Regions from separate parts of the Blautia sp. AF32-4BH genome, predicted to be linked through region 3. Evidence: a T-box and tRNA genes for the amino acid it is inferred to sense, from the RefSeq annotation. Region 3 holds a T-box; the other regions hold tRNA genes.
What was found. The T-box of region 3 lies ahead of DWZ44_RS11805 (proline--tRNA ligase). A T-box ahead of a tRNA ligase gene usually reads a tRNA of that ligase, here a tRNA-Pro.

Region 1 (7,704 bases), on a different contig from region 3:
TATACGAGTTAATTCTGCATCCATCTGTTCCTGAAATTCCTGCATAAGTGCCGGATAACCATGAAACATTGCTGCTTTTCCCACAAGGAACATCTGCGTTGCAGTATTAATATCGACGCTGATATCATCACTTGTAAAATGTGAGTCCTTCAAAAATGTATTGGTTTCTGAAAAAATACGTTTCCATAACGCATCATCAAACGCGATATCCCCTGATGCACTTTCAGCTGAGCTTCTCCATTCGATTCCATCCAGACTCATGAATTCCCCAATTGCACCTGTCTGAATCACCTCATGAGCAGACCAGTCTTCTGCAAGATCCAGGGAATACGGTTTTATACCATTATCATAAAATTGCTGGCATGCCTGTGCATATTCCTTATAGTTTTTCGGTATCTTGATTCCATACTGTTCAAACAATGTCTTGTTGGCAATAATCGTCTGCGGTATACCGCAGATAGGAAGCCACTGAATCTCATTTTTTGAATTTTTATAATATTGCAATGCATAGGAGTAATACCTGGAAACCACGTCATAAGAAGCAAAATCCATTAGATATGGCTCCAGATCCTGTGCATCTTTTCCAGAAAATCGACGTACGGTTATGATATCCGGCAGTTCACCATGTTCCTCAAAATAGCTATATAAATCGGTATCATTGTTACCGGTAATAAACTCAATATCCTGATCTGGAAACTGCTCATGGATATAGGGTCCAATATTTTTCATTAAACGATTTTCCCACAGATACACGGTAAGGTGATCGTCATTTTTAGATACTGCTTTTTGAGATTGTCCACAGCCAGACAAAACAGTAATTGCTAAAAGCACACCTGGCAGTAATGCTGTCAGACATTGTTTTGCCTTTTTCATCCTCGTATTTTCCTCATTCTTTCCTGATAAAATCATTAATTCAATAATTGGGAAACAATTACAGCCAGTTTTCCAGAACATCATTCAGCTTATTCATATCCAGCGGTTTCGCGATATGTCCATTCATGCCTGTATTTTTTGCCAGCTGTACATCTTCTGCAAAAGCATTTGCTGTCATGGCAACAATCGGTAGTTTTCCCTGTTCACCCGGAAGGCTCCTGATTGCTGCGGTTGCCTCATAACCATTCATGACAGGCATTTGGATATCCATAAAAATAAGGTCATACAAGCCTTTCGGTGAAGCTTCTACTTTTTCAACTGCAATTTTTCCATTTTCTGCCGTTTCCACTTCCGCCCCTGTCATCTGCAGAATTTCAACAGCAATTTCTCTGTTTAACTCATTATCCTCGACCAGCAGAATTCTTTTTCCTGTGTAATCTGCTTCAGACAGCTCATCCAGATAATTTCTTGCTGTTTTTTCTTTTCTGCCAGAAGTAAACTGCCGCAATGTAGCCGCCAAACGGGAACGGAACAGCGGTTTTGCAATAAAAGCATCTACGCCTGCAGCCTTTGCTTCTTCTTCGATCTCGCTGAATTCATAAGATGTCAGTACAATAATGGTAATCTCTTTCCCTATCCGTTTCCGGATCTGTCTGGCTGTTTCAATTCCGTCCATATCCGGCATTTTCCAATCTAAAATAACAGCAAAGTAATCATTTTTTAGCTCATGATGTGCATAACAGCGCTCAACGGCTTCTCTGCCGGAGAGAACCCATTCGCCTGTAATCCCAATCTCCTTCAATGTGGCAACTGTACTTTCACAACATGTCTTATCATCATCCACAACCAGAACAGGTAGATTCATCAGATTTCTGTCCTGTTCTTTTTCTTTTTCCTGAAGTTCCAGATAAATTGTTACTGTAATTTTAGTTCCCTTATGTAAGGTGCTTTCCACTTTAATATTACCATTCATCAGGTTCACAATATTTCTGCTGATTGCCATTCCCAGACCTGTTCCCTGGACTCTGGTTGTCCGATGGTCATCTGCGCGGCTGAAAGGATCAAACATGATTTTCTGGAATTCCGGTGACATACCGATCCCATTATCCTCAATCGTAAATTCATAGCATCCAAGTTCCGAAAATCCATTTGGCTTTTCCTCTATGGAAAAAGTAATATTCCCGCCATCCGGTGTATACTTGACCGCATTACTCATCAGATTCACAAATACCTGCTGGATTCTCAGGCTGTCACCACAGACACTCTCATGTTCAATGTGATTAATGTGTATATCTAAATTGTGTTTATGTTCATCAATCACCGGTTTTGTGAGTGTTATAAGATTATCCACCAGATCTGGCAGATTGAAATCCTCCTGTGCCAGCGTCATTTTTCCACTTTCAATACGTGCCATATCCAGCACTTCATTAATCAGCCCCAGCAGATGACGGCTTGATTTTGTAATTTTGCTGAGACATTCAATGACTCTGTCCTGGCTCTCAATATTTGCTCCTGCAATTGCTGTCAGGCCGACAATGGCATTCATCGGTGTCCGGATATCGTGGGACATATTGGAAAGGAATTCTGTTTTCGCACGGTTTGCATTTTCTGCAGACCGGTAAGCCTCTTTCAGTGCCTGACGGGATTCAATCTCTGCTTTCTTCTCCTGTGTCACATCCATGGATGCCAGCAATACCTTTTCCAGCTTTCCATTCTTCCATTCCAAAGGAATATAAGAAGCGATTTTATAAGTCTTTTCATCCAGGCTGCAATACTCAAACTTATAAATATCATTTTCACTTTTCAGATTCTTCCGGATATTTTCCGGTGCGATCAGGATGTCCATAGTTTCCAATGGTTCCAGTGTCTTATATTTTTCAAGAACCTGCATCTGAAAATCATGATAGAATCCCAGAGGTTTATATATCATCTGTCCATTCAGGTTATAGAATTCATATCTGTCATTTTCCAGATCACAGACAACAAAGCGGTCAACCAGACGCACAATACTCTGAATTATCTGCTCCATGGAAGCATTATCCGCCGCCATCTGCAGATGCCGTGCGCTCTCTACCTTTGTCTCTGTGATATCACGCAGAAAGATCATGGCATATTCTGAATCCTCTATTTCGCCACGTATGACCACATTGCGGACCCATCGTTCTTCTCCATTCAGAGTGATACGGCACTCTAAAGCCAATTCGGTTTCCAGACCCTTCAGCCTTTCTGCAATATAACCACGGTCGTAAAAAGAGGATACCGCCTTCTTATCTGTCTCCACAACATAGGAATCCACAAAATGACGGATCAGTTCATCCCATGTATGACTCTGTTCAAAGACTGTCATCAGGGACGGTTCAACCTTAAAGGTATCAAAAGTATTCGCTTCCAGATTTACATAATACTCACACAGGTCTGCTTTCGTAAAAGCCCGGTGGAAAGCAGCAGATTTTTGTGCCTGCATGGCCTCTTTTTTTTCCGCATCAATATTAATAAAAATCCCGGCAATCCTGCTGGCAGAACCATCCAGACGGCGTATTACTTCTGCCGATGCCCGAAACCACTGGTATTGATTATCCTTCATTCTCATACGATACTCTACCTGGTATTTTATCTGGTTCGTCTTATCCTTAATTGCCGCCTGAAGCTGCACCATTACTCTTTCTTTATCCTGTGGATGCAGAAGATCTGACCAGGATTCCAGTTTATTCGGAAAGTCCAGAGTGTCATGATAGCCAAGCATTTTTCGGAATTCATGACTCCAGTTTGCATTCACAATCTCACTGTTTTCGTCACAGTCAAAATACCAGAAGCCGGAACAGATAGCCTCATTGAGCAGTGTCAAATTTACATGATCCCAGTTGACTTGTACGGACATAACCCAGATCTGTCTGCCCGCCTCATCTGTCGCATCCTCTTTACAAAGCCGTACATTTTTCACTGTACCGTCTGCTGTAAGGATCTGTGCTTCCCCTGTTCCGTGAAGCTGCAAAAAACGGTCTCGCTCCAGTCTATCTTCCTCGTCATAAAAGAAGTTTCTCAATGAGCCTTTTGTCTGTTCCATGAAAGTATCGAATGTATATCCTGTACTATGCAACAGCAGATTATTCACAGACAAAATAGACAGGTTTTGGTCATAAGATCCTGTCATTATACCTACCCCGCCGTTATTTTCCAGTGTTTTCTGTACGGCCTGTGACATAGCCTGTGTCTGTCCCGTTACAGCCTCACCTAAAGAATATATTTTGTCTTCATACTTTTCCATTTTATAAAAATCCTCTCTCTGTTTTATGCTTCATTATCCTGCTTTTATCTGTATACAGAGAACCTGTCCCTGCCAGTTTTACATTTACGTTATAATATCCTACAAAACGTGAAAAACAGGTATACGGATTTGAGAAGTTGCAGCCACTACACACAATATTCACACAAAATTCTCTTTATGTTTTCAATTTTTATAGGCTTTGCCAAGTGAGCATTCATTCCTGCTGCCAGACACTTACTCCGATCGTTCCTGCTGTAAAACGGTATCTGAGGCTTTTTTTATTTATCTGATTTTTTTCTGTTTCCATGGAACTTCTGAACGCTCACCTCCTGGTATCATTACAAATATACATAAAAACTCATTTTTATATTACCATGAAATTTTTTACTTTGCAATGCACATACCTTTTCAGACGCTGCTTTTCTTGTTTCCTTTTTCAGAAAATTGCAACCAAAGGGGCGCACCTGAAAATTTCTTTTCAAATGCGCCCCTTCGCTTTCTTTTTTTCTGTCAGATCAATCCGTAATGCTCCATCGCCTTTGCCACGCCGTCCCGCTCGACGGTATCGGTTACGTACTCTGTGTACGGATCCAGAATCTCATCATGTTTTCCAAGCGCAATGGTGTGTGCGCCGCACCGGAACATGGTAAGGTCGTTGCTGCTGTCGCCAAATACGTATGCATCTTCTTTCTCCAGCTGAAACTGTTTCAGCGCATAGTCCACAGCTGTTCCTTTGCTGCAGCCGTGCGGAACGATTTCGTATACACCGCCGCGGCGATCCATGATATCAAACTCCTGCTCAAATTCACGGTACATACGTTCTATATCAGACTGTGCATCGGTTACGATACAAAATTTATCGTAAATGATTCCTTTTGTCTCCGCTGTCTCCGCGAGTCCGATTCCGACAGCAGCGAAATAGGCACGGGTCTGCTCGACCTCCCGAAAACGGGATACCTCCGACGAAAAATAAACATTATCCGTTCCCTCCAGAATCATGCCGATCCTGCACTCCTTTAAAATAACCGGGATTTCCTCACAGCGCTTTTTCGGAATCGTCTGATGCATCAGGATTTCGCCGTCCCGGCGCAGATAGGTCCCGCAGCCGCACAGAAATCCGGAAAACGGAAGCTTTTTCAGCTCCTCGGGCAGCTCCGACCAGGTGCGGCCGGTATTAATAAACGTAAGATTTCCTTTTTCCGCTGTCTTTTTCAATGCATCGAGCGCGCTCTGCGGAATTTCTTTTGTAATCTCACTCAGTAACGTTCCATCAATATCAAAAAATAATGCTTTCACAAAAATTTCCTCCTCGTGTACTGTTTCCTGTTCTCTTTCTGACATACGAAAAAATGCCGAAGCTCTTGATTGTCAAGGCTTTCGGCATTTTCATTCCAGTCGAAGCGACGGGATTCGAACCCACGACCTCTGCGTCCCGAACGCAGCGCTCTACCAAACTGAGCCACGCTTCGATTTTATTTGTTTTCTGAACTCTCGTCCGTCAACAATAGCTATTATATATGATGTCTATAGGAATGTCAACACCTTTTTTGAAATTTTTTTAATTTTTTTTATTATTGCTTCAAAAGGTACATTTCACACGGGTTTGCGGCCTTTTTGGTGTTCTTTTAGAATGACAGTTTCTGAGAAAGTCAAAAAAAGAGATATGCCGGAAGTTCTGTTCCGGCATATCTCTTATCTTTGTTTCTCAGCTCAGCTGATATACATCTGCATACTGCACGCCGAAGCTCAGCGCCTCGGAATGGCTGCTGCAGAAGATGTCTACGTGGCCGTAAGCGGTTCCGCGGTCTTCTACCGTGTAAACCTGGCCGTTGATCATCAGTTTCGTTCCGAATGGTACACCGCCCATGGCGATCGTTCTTCCTGCGGTCGGTGTGGTTCCGCTCGCGGTGGATCCGCCGGACCACTGTCCGGTACAGATGGAACAGGAGCAATAGCCTGTCAGTTTAAATCTTCCAAGGTATGTTCCGCTGGAGGAGCTGCTGGAAGTATCTGACGCGGATGGACTCCCCGTTGTCGTGGAGGATGCGCTGCTGTCCGAAGAACTGCTTCCGGAGCTGCTGCTTGTATCGGTATCTGCTTTCGCTGCGGCATTTGCTGCTTCTGCGGCTGCGACTCTTGCGGCCTCGGCTGCCTGTTTTCTGGCGGCCTCTGCCTCAGCTTCTGCGGCAGCCTGCTGTGCGGCGGCTGCTTCCTCTTCTGCTTTCTTCTGCGCTGCAATCTCCTCTTCTTTCGCCTGACGGATCAGGTCGTTGATTGCATCTGCTTTGCTGTTGATTTCATCTACCAGTGCACTCTCGCTGGATTTTGCATCGTCCAGCTCTGCGGAGTAGGTACGGAGTTCCTGATAAGCTGCTGCGTACAGCTCCTGAATGGCTTCCTGCTGATCGCTGCTCTGCTGCTGCAGTTCTACGATCGCTGCCTGCTCTTCCTGCACCTGTGTTTCTTTTTCTTTTACCTGGTCTACCGTGTCCTCATACTCCTGCATAAGATCGCGGTCGAAATCGGAAATTTTCTGTATGTATTCTGCCCGGCTGATCAGCTCTGAAATGCTTTTGGAAGAAAAGAGCATTGCCATGTATCCGTTTCCGGAGGAATTTTCATACATATACTGGATACGGAGCTTCATCGCCTCGTACTGCTCTTCTTCTTTTGCTTTTGCATCTTCCAGATCTGCCTGAATCTGTACCAGTTCGTTCTGCTTCGCATCATACTGATCCTGAAGCTCCTGCAGACGGTTCTGCAGATCGTCCAGCTGCTGGTTCAGTTCGGAAAGATATTCTTCTGATTGTCCCTTTTTGGAATTGAGTTCGTCAATCCTGCTCTGTATGCTGTCAAGCTGAGACTGTGCGGCAGCCTGTTCTGCCTGAGCATTTGAAATTTTCTCCTTTGTACTGGCACCATAGCATGGCAGAACGGTTGCTGCCGTAAGCACTGTGGCCAAAACCAGGCTGAATAATTTCTTTTTTTTCATGTCGTACACCTCATACTTATTACGTTCTGTTGCTGATTGTCACTCCAAGTTACTGCGGAAAATGGGCCTTTTTTCCCGCCGTACTTTGCCATTATAACACAAGTATGTCTGAAATGAAAGTCTTTTTTAATTTCTGTTAATAACTTTGTAATATTTCGACGTTTTTCCTGCAAAAACTGGCATGATTTTTCTACTTTCTCCATCCAACAGGGTACTTATTTTTCAAGGTTCCATTGACCAGTTTGCCCCATCCAAGGCCGAATCCATCGACGCAGACCAGCTTCCAGCCTGACGGCGATGCGGTCTCTCCCGGCTCTACGGAAATTGTCTCACCGTGAAGATATTTTTCGGTACGCTCGTCATCTGCCTTTAAATTCATGTAATCTTTGAACTTGTCCGCGGAGAGTGTCACGGCAAACGGCTGTGACGGCTCGAAACGGTCTTTTTTCAGTTCACCGAGATACAGACCGTTCCGCAGGAAATGAAGATTCCGCACGCCATCCGGCAGGGACGGGGAATGGTATACTTTTCCGGCGCGGACTTCCAGTTCCTCCACCGGGATCGGTGCTGTCAT
Region 2 (7,704 bases), on a different contig from region 3:
TGGACGAGTTCTTAAGCTACATTGCCTGTCCGCCTGCCATGACGGATGAAATCAAGACGATCATCGAGAAAGACCAGAAAGAGCTCTCCGGCAACTTCTGCCGCGGCTGCGGTTACTGTATGCCATGTCCGGCAGGCATTGAGATTAACACCTGCGCGCGCATGAGCCTGCTTCTGCGCCGTTCCCCGTCCGCCAACCAGCTCACCGAGCGCGGCCAGGCGATGATGAAGAAAATCGAAGGTTGTCTCCACTGCGGCGCCTGCATGAAGAAATGTCCCTACGGTCTGAATACGCCGAAGCTTCTCGAAGAGAACTACGAAGATTATAAAAATGTACTGGCAGGAAAAACACTGGTATGAGTAATCTGATCTTCAGCCTGAACGCGACGATGCCGATCTTCCTGACAATGATTTTGGGACTTTTCTTTCGAAAGGTTGGTATTCTGGACGAATCGTTCACAAGCAAAATGAACAAATTTGTGTTTAAAATCGCACTCCCGGTGCTGCTGTTCCAGGACCTGTCGGATTCTGATTTCTCCGCTGTGTGGGATATCAAATTCGTTCTGTTCTGCTTCTTTGCAACACTGCTCTCAATTCTTGCGGTATGGGGACTTTCCCATCTCTTAAAAGAGAGAAGTGCAAGAGGCGAATTTATCCAGGCGGCGTACCGGAGCAGTGCGGCGATCCTTGGTATTGCCTTTATCCAGAATATCTACGGAAATTCCGGCATGGCGCCGCTGATGATCATCAGCAGTGTGCCGCTGTATAATATCATGGCGGTTGTCGTTCTTGCGGTATTCGGTCCGGAACGGGAGGAGATCACGGCAGATTTTGTGAAAAAGACGGCGAAAAATATCGTGACAAACCCGATTATCCTCGGGATCGTTGCAGGACTTCTCTGGTCGGTGCTTCGCATTCCAAAGCCGGTGATTCTGCAGAAAACGGTGCAGAATATTGCGGTACTTGCAACGCCGCTCGGCCTGATTGCGATGGGTGCGTCGTTTGAGGCAAAGAGCGCGGCAAAGAATATCCGGCCGTCGATTGCTGCAGCTGCGATTAAGCTGGTCGGTCTTGCAGCTGTCTTTCTGCCGATCGCCGTGATACTTGGCTTCCGTCAGGAAAAATTGGTGGCAATCCTTGTGATGCTGGGTTCCGCAACGACGGTGAGCAGTTTTATCATGGCGAAAAATATGGGTCATGAGGGAAGTCTGACGGCAAACACCGTTATGCTCACAACGTGCGGCAGTGCCTTTACGCTGACGTTCTGGCTGTATCTGATGAAAACGCTGGCGTTTATCTAACCGGATTGCGAATATCCGCTTTGATTTTCAGTACACCAAAAGCGTGTCCGGGATTTTGTCCGGGCACGCTTTTATCAATCATAAAAATCAGAAAAAGAGGGAAAAGAATGGACTTCAAAAATGCGGTCAAAGCATTACAGATTGGAAAAAAGGAAGGAAAAAAATTCCGCCTTTCTACGGAATTTGGGAAAAATCCGGAAGAAGAGCTCCCGTTTCCGGAATATCCGCGTCCGCAGATGCGCCGGGAAAACTGGACAAATCTGAACGGATGGTGGGAGTATGCGTTCACGGAAACGCAGAAAATGCCAAAACAGCGGGACGGAAAAATTCTCGTTCCGTTTTCCCCGGAGTGCGATGCGTCCGGCGTGAAGCGGCAGCTGCTTCCAAAAGAATATCTGTGGTACTTCCGCACGATTCAGCTTCCCAAAATTCCTGCCGGAAAACGGCTGCTGCTGCAGTTCGGCGCCGTGGATCAGGATGCGGTAATTTACTGCAACGGAAAGCGTGCCGGAGGCCATCTCGGCGGGTATCTTTCTTTTTCAGTGGATCTTACGCCGTATCTCAAAACGGGAGAGAACGAGCTTGCCGTCAAGGTGCGCGATGAGACGGACACGGACTGGAAGGGCCGCGGAAAGCAGAGCCTTACCCCGGGCGGCATGTTTTACACCGCGCAGAGCGGCATCTGGCAGAGCGTCTGGATGGAATGGGTGCCGGAGACGTATCTGGAACGCATCGTGATCACGCCGGAATATGATACGGCGAGCGTAAAAGTACGGGTTTTCCTCAACGGACCGGATGCGGGACTGACGAAAAAAATTACGGTGCGGGAGAGCGAAGCGCCGGATGCGAAGGTGATCTGCGTCCGGGAGACGAGAGAAAACGAGGCGGAGCTGATTCTCGGTAATTTTGCAGGCTGGAGCCCGGAACATCCGCATCTCTATGGGGTTTCCATTGAAGCGGGAGAAGACCGCATCGAGAGTTATTTCGGCATGCGCAAATTCGGCATTGGAAAAGATGAGAAAGGAATCACGCGTCTTCTCTTAAACGGAAAGCCGTATTTCCAGAACGGTGTCCTCGACCAGGGTTATTGGCCGGAAAGCTTCTACACGCCGCCGTCCGATGAGGCGATGGTTTATGACATTAAGACGGCCAAACGCCTCGGTTTCAATATGATCCGGAAACACCTGAAAGTTGAGTGCGCAAGATGGTATTCCCACTGCGACCATATCGGTATGCTGGTGTGGCAGGATATGATCAACGGCGGCGGCCGGTCGATTCAGACGTTCCTTTTGTACCTTCCGACCGTACTGCCGTTTGTGACAACGGAATTCAGGGATAACTGTTATCCGCTCTTTTCGCGGACCTCAAAAACGGGAAGAGAGTGGTGGAAGCGGGAGTGCCGCGAGACGGTTCATCAGCTTTACAATGCACCGTGCGTGTCGCTCTGGGTTCTGTTCAACGAGGGATGGGGACAGTTTGATGCCAGGGAGATGACAGAAATGGTGCGCGCTCTCGATCCGACGCGGCAGATCGACCACGCGAGCGGCTGGTACGATCAGGGAGCGGGGGACATCAAGAGCCTTCACAATTACTTTCGTCCGTTAAAAGTAAAACCGGAGGAGCGCGCGTTTGCTTTTTCTGAATACGGCGGCTATACGTATCCGGTACAGGAGCATCTCTACTCCGAAAAATCGTTCGGCTACCGCACGTACCAGAACCAGACACAGTACCAGAAAGCGATGAATGCACTGGCAGAAAAGATAAGAGAACTCACAGAACAGGGACTTGCCGCAGCAGTCTACACACAGCTTACCGATGTCGAGGAGGAGTCGAACGGCATCCTTACGTATGACCGGAAGGTATGCAAATGGGAACCACAGGAGGCAAAAGATTTTTGCTCAAAAGAATAATTTGGTAAAATTTTTGTTGACAAAGTGAGGATAAGTTGCTAATATATTGGATAAGGCGTTGGAAGTTGTAAGAAATTGCTGAAAATCCGCGGCGCCTGCGGATGGAGGAAAGTTGGTGTTTATGGAACAGAAAAGAACATTATCCCTGCTGGTGGATAATACGCCGGGACTTTTAAGCAGAGTAGCTGGTCTTTTCAGCCGACGCGGATACAATATCGAGACGATCACCGCCGGTGTGACAGCAGACCCGCGATACACAAGAATGACTGTTGTTCTGTACTGCAGTGATGAAATGATTCTGGAGCAGATCAAAAAACAGCTGGCAAAACTTGTCGATGTGCGGGATATCAAAGAGCTGAAGCCGGACGAGAGTGTCAGACGAGAGCTGATGCTGGTCAAAATCCGTGTGAATGAAAATGAACGCCGCAATGTCATCGCCATCTCCGATGTCTTCCGTGGAAGAATCGTGGATGTGGGACAGGAAAGCCTGATTGTAGAGCTGACCGGAAACCAGTCAAAGCTCGAAGGGTTCCTGAATCTGGTACAGGGATACGAAATCCTGGAACTGGCCAGAACAGGAGTGACAGGACTCTCCAGAGGAGCCCACGATGTGCGTTACCTCGATTAACGCAGATCACATTACATACGTTTGCTAGAGGAATGAAATTTTTGTATAGAAAAGTTCATTTCCCTGACAAACAGCAAAAGGCAGAAATGCTTTTCGCTGTATAAATTGACCGACCTGCCGCCGGTCAAGACATTCTATATATTATGGAGGAAAATAAAATGGCAGCAAGACTTTTTTATCAGGAAGATTGTAATCTCTCTTTACTGGAAGGCAAAAAAATCGCAATTATCGGCTACGGAAGCCAGGGACATGCTCATGCACTGAACCTGAAAGATTCCGGCTGTGATGTTATTATTGGACTTTATGAAGGCAGCAAATCCTGGGCAAAAGCAGAGGCACAGGGATTCAAAGTATACACCGCTGCTGAGGCTGCAAAACAGGCTGATATCATCATGATCCTGATCAACGATGAGAAACAGGCTGCAATGTACAAAAAAGATATCGAGCCAAACCTGGAAGAGGGCAACATGCTGATGTTCGCTCATGGTTTCGCTATCCACTTCGGACAGATCGTACCTCCGAAGAACGTAGATGTAGCTATGATCGCTCCGAAAGCACCTGGCCACACAGTAAGAAGCGAGTATCAGGCTGGCAAAGGAACTCCTTGCCTGGTTGCTGTTGAGCAGGATTACACCGGAAAAGCTCTGGACAGAGCACTGGCTTACGGCCTTGGAATCGGCGGAGCAAGAGCTGGTCTTCTGGAGACAACCTTCAGAACTGAGACCGAAACAGACCTGTTCGGTGAGCAGGCAGTTCTCTGCGGCGGTGTATGCGCCCTGATGCAGGCTGGATTTGAGACTCTGTGCGAGGCTGGATACGACCCAAGAAACGCATACTTCGAGTGCATCCATGAGATGAAACTGATCGTAGACCTGATCTATCAGTCGGGATTCTCCGGAATGAGATACTCCATCTCCAACACAGCCGAGTACGGCGATTACATCACCGGACCGAAGATCATCACAGAAGAAACCAAGAAGACCATGAAGAAGATCCTTTCCGATATCCAGGATGGTACTTTCGCAAAAGACTTCCTTCTGGATATGTCCCCAGCAGGCGGACAGGCTCACTTCCGTGCAATGAGAAGAAAAGCTGCAGAGCATCCGTCAGAGAAAGTCGGAGAAGAAGTCAGAAAACTGTACAGCTGGAGCAACGAGGACAAACTGATCAACAACTAATCGGTTTGCTGTCAAATGATCCATATCGGGAGGCTGCCTTTGCGGGCAGTCTCCTTTTTTTCGTTCTATCGTTTTATCATAGAAAAAACACTTCCGCGCCATGCATATCCCCCAATATGATAGGGCGCGGAAGTGTTATCTTTTCTGTATTCGTTTTTTTATGCCTCCTGACGACAGGCAGGAAAAGCACGGTAGTATTTGATATAAGAACTTAAAATATCAAAAAATTCGGAATTGGTCGGTTTTGTCAGAACCGGATGCACAGAAAGCGAAAAGAGCAGATCACGGTTTCCGCGGGTCCAGCAGACGGAAATAGCGGTGCGGATGTCTCGTTCGACGCAGGAGGACGATACCTGAAACGTTTGCGCGATCTTTGGGTACAGCGTTTTGCTGACCCGAAGGAGATAATCTTCGTCTTCCATGCATAAAGCGATACCATAGGCGAGATAGCGAAATCCGCGGTATTTTGCACCAATTCCTAAAGAGTGTAGTAGAAAGTAAATTTCAGTTTCCATTACGATGTCTCCTTTTATTCAGTTTTTACATAGTCTTTGCAGACGGGCATGCCAGAGGTGAAAGTTTGTATGGCATACGATTTTCCCCTTTCACTTATGATACGTGGAAAACGTCGAAAAATTACATATTCAGAAAGAAAAAGTGACAATATAGTAAAATAAAAGAGAATATGACACGAAATAAAGAAATGAATGTAATGAAACGGGAGAGGGAAAAATAACATTGATTTTTCAGAAGTTCGCTGGTATAATGAAAACATGATTACGGGGTATGGCGTAGCTTGGTAGCGCGCACGGCTGGGGGCCGTGAGGTCGCAGGTTCAAATCCTGTTGCCCCGATCGGTAAGAGTGTCGTTTTACGGCACTTTTTTTCTTACGGACAAAGACGTGTGCGGAAGAAAAATGAATTGCGCAGAAAAAACAGGGAGGAAGTTATGGGGAAAGTAACGATACAGAGTATGGCAAAGGAGCTGGGACTGTCCCGGAATACGGTTGCCATGGCATTAAAGGATGATCCGAAGGTAGCTCCGGTGACGCGGGAGAGAGTTCTTCGGATGGCGAAAAGAAATGGCTATCTGGGCGAAAATGTATATGTGGAAGAAGTTCGGGCACCGCAGGAGAAGCATTACAATATTATGGTTCTGCGTACGCGGGATGCCGCTGTTTATTGGGACCGTGTCGTGAGCGGCATCTCCGAGGAGGCGAGCCTCAATAACTGTCAGACGCGCGTTGCGGTCGTGACGGAGCGGGAGGAGGAGAACGGCATTCTGCCGCTCGGCCTGAATGAAAATATCGATGCGATCTTCTGCATTAAAATGCTGCCGCCGGAATATATGCAGAAACTGGTAAATCTGGGTTACCGCATCTTTCAGCTCGACCATTACTGCGGCATCGAACAGCGGCCGATGGGCGATATCGTGCGTGTGGACGGTGTGCAGCCGGTGAGTCTTCTGACGTCCCATCTGATCGGGCAGGGCATGACGCGGATCGGTTTCCTAAGTGAGCACAGCAGCACGTATGAGTCGATGCATGACCGGTATGTCGGTTTCCTTGCAGCGATGGAACAGGCGGGCATTCCGCTCGATGAGGAGCTTGTGCGCCCCAATATGGAGAGCGATCATTTTTATTACCCGGAAAATTTTGACAAGATTGTGGCGAGCTACGATACACTGCCGGAAGCGATTGTCTGCGGCAACGATATGATCGCCAAAAGATTGACAGAATCCTTCCGGAAAATCGGCGTGCGCGTGCCAGAGGATGTGGCACTGACCGGATTTGATGATGATGAGGACCGGATGCTGTATCCGTTCTTCTCAACCGTTCATGTCGATACGAAGTGGCTTGGCCGCCGTATGGTGCATGAATTTTTATGGCGGGAGGAGCACCCGGAAGCGCCGAAAGAACGGATTCTCGTTTCGGGGGAGGTTGTGGTGCGCCGTTCCTCGTGCAAGCGCCAGGGATAGAAAGAAATAGAAAAAACAGGAAAAAGTGAACAAAGAAAGAAAGCCAGGGACGCCCCGGCGGACGAGAAGAAAAACCGTCTGCCGGGGCGTTTCCGGCTCCCTTTTTGCGATGATTCAAATTCGTGCATAAATGCCATGTAGAAAAACACTAATTAATAATGCAAAATGGTGCATTTAAGGAAAGCTAAACTGAACAAAAATGACAAAAACGCAAGAATAAAAACCTCGTTAATATCACACATTAAAAAATAATAGTGCAAAATAATGCATTATATCGCCGGAAGGAAGGGAGAGAGCGAAATGCAGGAATGGACGGAGGACCGCTGCAACCTGGATATCGATATCATCGCACTGCCGGGCTGGTCGGATGCAACATCCAAAATTTCCCTTCTGATGGGCGATGAGACACAGCGACCGGACATCATCTGGTGGTGGAACATGGAAGCTGACTATACGAAATGGGTAGACGCAGGCCTTCTGATGGATGTTTCTCCGTATATGAAGAAATACACCAACATGGTTGACTACTACAACAGCGTAGATCCTGGCGTTATGTTCTATGCATCCGGAGACAACGGAATTTACCGTATCCCGGGCGACGTTGCAGAGCCGGCATGTGAGACTCTGTGGATCCGGAAAGACTGGCTGGACAACTTAGGACTGGCTGTTCCGACTACACTGGATGAGCTGGATGAGCTCAAGAAAATCCA
Region 3 (7,704 bases):
ACTGAACACGATCACGAGGAACATATTCAGACCAGCGTTGATCACACCCGATACAATCAGGAAATACAGCGGCCGCTTCGTGTCGCCGACGGCACGCAGAATCGCCGCACCGTAGTTGTACAGCATGAAAAACGGCATTCCCATAAAGTAAATTCTCATATACAATGCCGACTGATCAATGACATCCGCCGGTGTATCCATCAGCTCCAGCGCGCCTTTTGCAAAAAATACGCCCACAAACGCCATCACAACGCCGCTGATCAGCGCCAGCATGATCGATGTATGTACCGTTTCCGACATCTCCCGGTCGCGCCCCGCCGCATAATACCGCGCCGCCAGTACATTCGCACCGAGTGAAATTCCCATAAACAGGTTGATGAACACGTTGATGAGTGCCGTTGTCGATCCGACAGCCGCAAGCGCCTGGCTTCCGCTGAACCGTCCGACTACAATAATATCAACCGCATTGAACATGAGCTGTAAAATTCCCGACACCATCAGCGGCAGCGAAAAGGAAATCAGCTTATCCATAATCGTGCCGTTGCACATGTCGATTTCATATTTGTTCTTTTTCAAAAATACTCCTCCTTCTTTTGTAGCAGATATGCAGTCTTACACTGCAGACATATACAGAAATGATACCACTTTTTTCCGGTTCTGCACAGAGACTTTCCATAATTTATTGACTTCTGTAAAGTCCACAGGTAAAATAAATACAATTACAGTTTTTCTGTATATAAATCAAGGACAGGAGAGAACCTATGAAAAAAATATGGATTACAGGTGCCGAAGGCCACATCGGTACTGCCCTTCTGGAACTGCTGGAGGGTGTGGAATATCAGCTTCTTCCAACGGATATTCACGAGGTTGATATTACCAAAATCGATGAAGTCACACAGTTCGTTTATGTCAACCGTCCCGACGTTATCATCAACTGCGCCGGTATGACCGACGTTGCCGAGTGTGAAAAAAACATCGACGAAGCCTATCGTGTCAATGCCATCGGTGTGCGCAACGTAGCGCTTGCCGCCAATGATATCGACGCAAAGGTTATTCAGATCTCAACGGATGACGTTTTCGACAAGGAATCCCGCATCCCGTACAACGAGTTTGATACCGTGCATCCGCGTACGATCTACGGAAAATCAAAAGAGGCCGGAGAGAAAATCCTGACACAGCTTTTGAACCGCTTTGTCATCATCCGAAGCTCCTGGATTTACGGGATCGGCCGCGATTTTGTGGACGAAGTACTCCGCAATGCGGCAAAGGGCGGCACGATGGAGGTTCCAAACAACCAGTATGCGGCTCCGACCAGTGCTTTTGAGCTTGCGCGCGTGATCTGCCACTTTATCGACAGCGAGGAGTATGGTCTGTACCACGTTGTCTGCCCCGGAAGCTGCAGCCGCTATGAGTTTGCAAGAACCATCCTCGAGTATACCGGAAAAACCGGTGACCTTGATCTCTACCCGGTTGTCGCACGCGATGATGTCCGCCCGACCTATTCTGTTCTGGACAACATGATGCTCCGCCTGACCGGTATTCCTGAGCCGCTCGACTGGAAAACGGCACTGAAAGAATATCTCGAAGAAACCGGAGGAATCGAATAATGGTCCGAAACAGAAAAGAAACAACGGAAAAGTCAAAAAAGAAGCCCGGGCTTTCCACCCAGATTTTTATTGCCCTGCTGGCCGGTGCGCTGCTCGGCGTGGTGATTCACTATTGGATCCCGTCCAGCTATATCAAGGACACCGTCATCGTAGAAGGTGTGCTGTATGTCATCGGACAGGGCTTTATCCGCCTGATGCAGATGCTTGTCGTACCGCTTGTCTTCTGCTCCCTCGTCTGCGGAAGTATGTCCATCGGAGACAGCAAAACCCTCGGAAAGGTCGGCGTAAAAACGATCGGCTTTTACCTTGTTACCACAGCACTTGCCGTCTGCATCGCACTTGGAACCGCCCTGCTCATTCACCCGGGTCTCGGACTTAACATGAGTGCGGTTCAGAAAGCCGACCTGTCCTCGACAGCAGCAGATTCCAGCGTCAGCCTGGTGGATACACTGCTCAACATCATCCCGAAGAACCCGATTGGTTCCATGGCAAACGGCGATATGCTTCCCATCATCGTATTCGCCCTGTTTGTCGGCGTAATGCTGGCAAAGCTCGGAAACCGCGCTTCGGTCGTTTCCAACTTTATCAGCCAGTTTAACGATGTCATGATGGAAATGACCATGACGGTCATGAAGGTGGCCCCGGTCGGCGTTTTCTGTCTGATTGCACGTACCTTTGCAACGGTCGGCTTTTCTGCGTTCGCACCGATGCTGAAATACATGGGAAATGTAACACTGGCGCTGGCACTGCAGTGCTTCGTCATTTATCAGGTTCTTCTGTTCGTATTCACACGGCTGAATCCGATTAAATTCGTGAAGAAATTCCTTCCGGTTATGGGATTTGCATTTTCCACCGCAACCTCCAACGCGACAATCCCGATGTCGATTGATACACTGAACAAAAAGATGGGTGTCTCGAAGCAGATTTCTTCGTTCACCATTCCGCTCGGCGCAACCATCAACATGGATGGTACCTCCATTATGCAGGGTGTCGCTGTCATCTTCATCGCAGAGGCGTACGGTATTCATCTGACCCCGGCAAACCTCGCAACGGTTGTTGTTACCGCAACACTGGCTTCCATCGGTACCGCCGGTATCCCAAGCGTCGGACTTGTTACCCTGGCTATGGTACTGAATTCCGTCGGACTGCCAACGGAGGGTATCGCTCTTATCATGGGTATCGACCGTATTCTCGATATGCTGCGTACCGCCGTCAACATCACAGGCGATGCTGTCTGCACAACGATTGTCAGCCATCAGGAAAAGGCGCTCAACCGCGAAGTGTTCAATCGCGATTAACCGCAAGGAACCGCTTACGCGCTTACGAAAAGCCCTTTTCAGGCATGCCTACGGCAAGAAAGAATCCTGTAAATTACAAAAACGCGTTCCCGTTTTCGGAAACCCCTGTGGTTTCCGGCGGGAACGCGTTTTTATTATCTTATTTCTCTGTTACAGTTCAAATGCCTGGCGGATGCTGTCGTAATGCAGGAATTTACCTTCTGCGGCGTACCCTTTGATTTCGTCCAACGTAGCAAAACGGTAGCCGTCTGTTTCTTCCTCCTGAAGATGGAGATCTTCGTCTTTGACATCCATCACGAAGCGATAGACATCGACAAAGTAATTGTCTCTCTCATCCGGGTTGATGCGCCGGTAGGTAAAGAGATAACCGCCGTCAGCCTTGCTCACATCGAGTCCGGTTTCCTCTCTGACCTCACGGCGCACGGCCTCCCAAGAGCTCTCTCCTGCCTGTGCCGCGCCGCCGGAAACCTCCCACCAGCCCGGTGCCCAGGCTTTCGTCATGACACGTTTTGTGATAAGGAAGGTTCCGTCCGGTCTTGCGATTACGCCGAGCACCGTCAGGTGAAACTCGTCCGGCTTCATATGCCAGTCATTCCGCTTCATCGTGCGGCCGGTCGGCTGTTTGTTTTCATCATAGATATCCCAGAGTTCCATATCGTGTTTTCTCCTGTCGAACTTCTTCCGAACCCCATCGCGATTTTTCTTCCCTTTCGCATGGTTCTGAATCATTACAGATACTGTTTAATCTCTTCCATCACATTTTCCAGCGGAATCTGTGTTTTCAGAGTCTTATCGCGGGATGCAACCTCGACAACGCCCTGTTTCATATTTTTCGGGCTTACGATGATGCGAAGCGGAATGCCGAGCAGGTCGGCATCGGCAAACATTACGCCGGCTCTGACGCTTCTGTCGTCGTAGATCACTTCGATGCCTGCGTTCTGCAGATCCTCGTACAGCTTGTCCGCGTATGCTCTTACTTCCTCGTCATCGACGCGGACCGCACAGAGGTGTACCTGCCACGGAGCGATAGCTTTCGGCCAGATCGGGCCGTACTCATCGTGATGTGCCTCGCAGACCGATGCTGCCAGACGGCCGACACCGATACCGTAGCATCCCATGATCGGGGTCTTGCTCTCGCCGTTTGCATCGACATAGGTCATATTCATGGATTTTGTATATTTGGTTCCAAGCTGGAAGATATTTCCGACCTCGATACCCCTGGAAATCTTCACGGTCTTTTTGCCGCATTTCGGGCAGATGCCGCCCTCCTGGATTTTTGCAAAATCGTGATACTCGGCATTCGGAACGTCGCGCTCCATGTCGAGTCCTTTGTAATGATGCTCTGCCTCGTTGGCTCCGCAGGAAAGGTTGTTTCTTCCCTCGAGGGATTTATCATAGAGAACAACGGCATCTCCGTTCACCTTCAGGTTCACAGGTCCGATATAGCCTGCGTTCAGTCCGCATTCTTCGGTGATCACGGCTGCGTGAACCTGCTCGCCGAGGAAGTTGACCAGCTTCGTCTCGTTGACTTCGAGATCACCGCGGATGAAAAGGACAACGTATTTATCATCAACATTCTGCTGATAAACAACGGCTTTGCAGGAGTTCTTTGTCTCGTCTCCGAAGAAATTGCAGACGTCTTCAATGGTGTGGACGTTCGGTGTATAAACCTTTTCGAGTGCAGCGGATTCTGCGTCTCTTGCGATATCGGAAATGTTCTCAGCTGCCTCCATGTTGGCTCTGTAATCGCAGGAATCACACAGAACGATGGAATCCTCTCCGACCGGAGTCAGAAGCATGAACTCATGGGAGATGTTTCCGCCCATCATACCGGAATCGGATTTGACAGATACCACCTCCGGCACGCCGACACGCTCGAAGATGCGCTCGTATGCTGCGTGGCATTTCTCGTAATACTGCTCCAGATCTTCCTGGCTGGTATGGAAGGAGTAAGCATCCTTCATCGTAAACTCACGCACACGGATCAGTCCGGCTCTCGGACGGGCCTCATCACGGAATTTTGTCTGGATCTGATAGATCATAAACGGATATTTGGTGTAGCTCTGTGCATACTCGCGTACAAGGTGTACGGCTGCCTCCTCGTGGGTCATGCCGAGTACCATTTTGGCATTGTTGCGGTCGGTGAAACGCAGCAGTTCATCGCCGATGCTATCGTAACGGCCGGACTCATCCCACAGAGAAGCCGGCATGACAACCGGGAACTGCACTTCCTGGCCGTCGATTTTGTCCATCTCCTCGCGCAGGATCTGCTCGATTTTGCGCACAATGCGGCGCAGCGGCAGATAGGAAGAATAGATTCCGTTTGCCATATATTTGATGTATCCGCCTTTTACCATAATAGCATGGCTGTCGATGACACAGTCAGCAGGTCTTTCTTTGAAGCGCTCTCCTACTAATTTTTCAAGTTTCATTTTCTGATTTCCTCCTTATTCTTTGGGTTTTCAACATCTGAAGTCTTCCAGACGCGAGAACATTCCAGCCTGTCCGATTTTAAGCTTTTAGTCAACATTTTACGCATCTAACTCATCACTGAAGTAACGAGTTAGATGCTTCGTTTTCAAACAGAAAAAAGCCCTAAACCGCAAGCTGCAGTTTAGGGCGAATTTTTTTATCCGCGGTACCACCTAAATTCAGGAAAACTCCTGCACTCTGACACAAAGCATTTGTACCCCACGATTTTGTATTTTGTAATACGTGTGATCTCTGCTCTCTGTACCTTCTCTGTAACGGGAGATCCCGGTGCAGCCTACGAAATAAAGTTTCCCTGATGGATTTTCTTCTCTTCGGTGCACAGCTCCAAGACCGGTTCACGATAGATTCTGCAAAAAGCTTTCACCTGCCGCTTTCTCTCTGAATGCGCTCTGTCGCTACTGTTTCTTTTCGTCGCTTTTTCACTGCACTGATTGTAGCAGAAACCGGAAAAGAATGCAAGCCCGTTCCTTCCGCTTTTTCTGCATAAACGCCCGCCCAGGTTACAGGCCTTCCCGATACATTCTGCTGATTGCCGCCTGGGCTTCCTCAGACTGTTTTTTCTCAATCCATGCTTTGCGGTCACTCAAAATAGCCAGCATCTCATCGACAACGTCCTCGGCGCGCGGGCTTGTGACGCGGTAGAGATAGCCGAGCATCCGCGTGGCGGTAAAGTCCGTGTTCATCTGGCGGTATGCAATTTCCCGGCAGAAGTCGTCCGGGTAACCGTTGTGTTTTAACGCACGGTACAATTCGTCATTTCTCGTTTCTGGCATTGCCTGTCTCCCTTTTTCCTTTAAACATTTACGTTTCCGCTGTTCAGGCCTTCCGTCTTTTCCTCAAGTGGCAGCCAGTCCAGTGCCTTTTTGATCCATTCATCCCAGAAATCCCATTCATGGCCACCCTTGCTCTCATAGTAGACAATGTCCATGCCGCTCTCTTCCATCCGTTTATGGTAGAGACGGTTTACTTCCAGAAGTCCGTCCTCTGTTCCGCACGCCTGGAATACGGTCGGCACATTGACAGACGGATCTTTTTTCCGTGCTTCCTTTAACTGCTCGATAAGAACAGCCGGGTTTTTGTCACTCTTTGCTGCTTCGACCAGATTTCCGAAATAACCTTCTTCATGTGCAAAGCTGTCCGCTCTGCTCTCTTCCGGATTTTCCAGCACATGAAGTGCACCGGACAGGCAGATCACAGCCCCGAAGGTATCGTGATATTTCAGGCCATTTCTGAGTGCGCCAAAACCACCCATGGAAAGGCCTCCGATAAAGGTGTCTTCTCTTTTTCTGGACAGCGGAAACATTTTTCTTGTAATCTCAACCAGTTCTTCTCCGATAAACTGTCCGTGCATGGCACCGATGGACGGCTGATCCACATAAAACGCATTCTCACCGGCCGGCATGACAACGGCAAGGTTTTTCTCCTCTGCCCATCTTTGGATTCTGGTTCCATGAACCCAGTCTGTCTCATTCCCAAAAATGCCATGCAGCAAATACAGCGTTTTAAACGGTTTTTCCTCGCGCTCCGGCTGCCCAAAGGTAAATTTGTCGACCGGCAGAATAACCTGCAGCGGTACGGTGCGCATTAAAGTTTTTGACATGAAGCTTACCTGAATAAATGCCATAATAAAAATCCCCCTGTGGATATATATTTTTCTTTATTTTACGCCTTATTTCTGCGTTTCGTCAACGTGGAGTTTTGCGTTCCTCCGGTTCCGGCTTGCACCCCGAAGCAATTCACGATATAATCATGTTTATAGCAATCCCAGAAAATAATGCAAAAAATTCAGCACTGCAGAACGTGAATTACTGCGTCACGGATTTTCGTCGTACCCCGGTACGCCTTCAAATCCGTTCCTTGTAATTCGCGCCCTGCAGCACTGCCTTTTTTGCGTTATTTTCTGGTCTTGCTGTAGTTTGAATTTTTTCTGTGACAAGATAAGGAGATTTTCTATTATGATAAAGTTGATTGCAACCGATGTCGATGGAACGCTCGTCAAAGACGGCACACTTCTGATCGACCCGGAATATATGACTGTTGTTTCCAGGCTTGTCGACCAGGGCATCCATTTTGTTGTCTGTTCCGGCCGCCAGTTTTCCAGTGAACAGAAGCTTTTCGCTCCGATCAAGGACCGCCTGCTCTACATCTCCGATGGCGGAACTGTCGTGCGCACACCGGAAAAGATTCTGAAAACATATCCGATGGAAACGGCACTCTGGAAATCCATGTGCCGCATGGTACACGACGAACTTCCGTCCTGCGACTGCTTTGCCGCCACCCCGGACTACTGCCTCGCCGAAGATGCC

Region 1: it has a tRNA-Pro gene. The T-box ahead of DWZ44_RS11805 (proline--tRNA ligase) is inferred to sense a tRNA for this amino acid. The anticodon was not compared.
Region 2: it has a tRNA-Pro gene. The T-box ahead of DWZ44_RS11805 (proline--tRNA ligase) is inferred to sense a tRNA for this amino acid. The anticodon was not compared.

Annotation. Positions count from the first base shown of each region.
Region 1 is NZ_QTVL01000005.1:48,088-55,791, forward strand. It holds gene DWZ44_RS07810 (ABC transporter substrate-binding protein) at 1-873, opposite strand, end outside; gene DWZ44_RS07815 (response regulator) at 932-4,138, opposite strand; gene DWZ44_RS07825 (Cof-type HAD-IIB family hydrolase) at 4,649-5,434, opposite strand; tRNA gene DWZ44_RS07830 (tRNA-Pro) at 5,534-5,607, opposite strand; gene DWZ44_RS07835 (PcsB-like coiled-coil domain-containing protein) at 5,844-7,130, opposite strand; gene DWZ44_RS07840 (RsmF rRNA methyltransferase first C-terminal domain-containing protein) at 7,321-7,704, opposite strand, start outside.
Region 2 is NZ_QTVL01000001.1:225,994-233,697, forward strand. It holds gene DWZ44_RS01080 (aldo/keto reductase) at 1-359, shown strand, start outside; gene DWZ44_RS01085 (AEC family transporter) at 356-1,300, shown strand; gene DWZ44_RS01090 (glycoside hydrolase family 2 protein) at 1,408-3,210, shown strand; gene ilvN (acetolactate synthase small subunit) at 3,332-3,838, shown strand; gene ilvC (ketol-acid reductoisomerase) at 3,997-5,016, shown strand; gene DWZ44_RS01105 (sporulation initiation factor Spo0A C-terminal domain-containing protein) at 5,175-5,531, opposite strand; tRNA gene DWZ44_RS01110 (tRNA-Pro) at 5,797-5,870, shown strand; gene DWZ44_RS01115 (LacI family DNA-binding transcriptional regulator) at 5,966-6,994, shown strand; gene DWZ44_RS01120 (extracellular solute-binding protein) at 7,295-7,704, shown strand, end outside.
Region 3 is NZ_QTVL01000008.1:173,314-181,017, reverse strand. It holds gene DWZ44_RS11825 (MATE family efflux transporter) at 1-549, opposite strand, end outside; gene rfbD (dTDP-4-dehydrorhamnose reductase) at 762-1,607, shown strand; gene DWZ44_RS11815 (dicarboxylate/amino acid:cation symporter) at 1,607-2,905, shown strand; gene DWZ44_RS11810 (NUDIX hydrolase) at 3,056-3,559, opposite strand; gene DWZ44_RS11805 (proline--tRNA ligase) at 3,634-5,337, opposite strand; T-box leader at 5,518-5,819, opposite strand; gene DWZ44_RS11800 (hypothetical protein) at 5,899-6,171, opposite strand; gene DWZ44_RS11795 (alpha/beta hydrolase) at 6,192-7,022, opposite strand; gene DWZ44_RS11790 (Cof-type HAD-IIB family hydrolase) at 7,354-7,704, shown strand, end outside.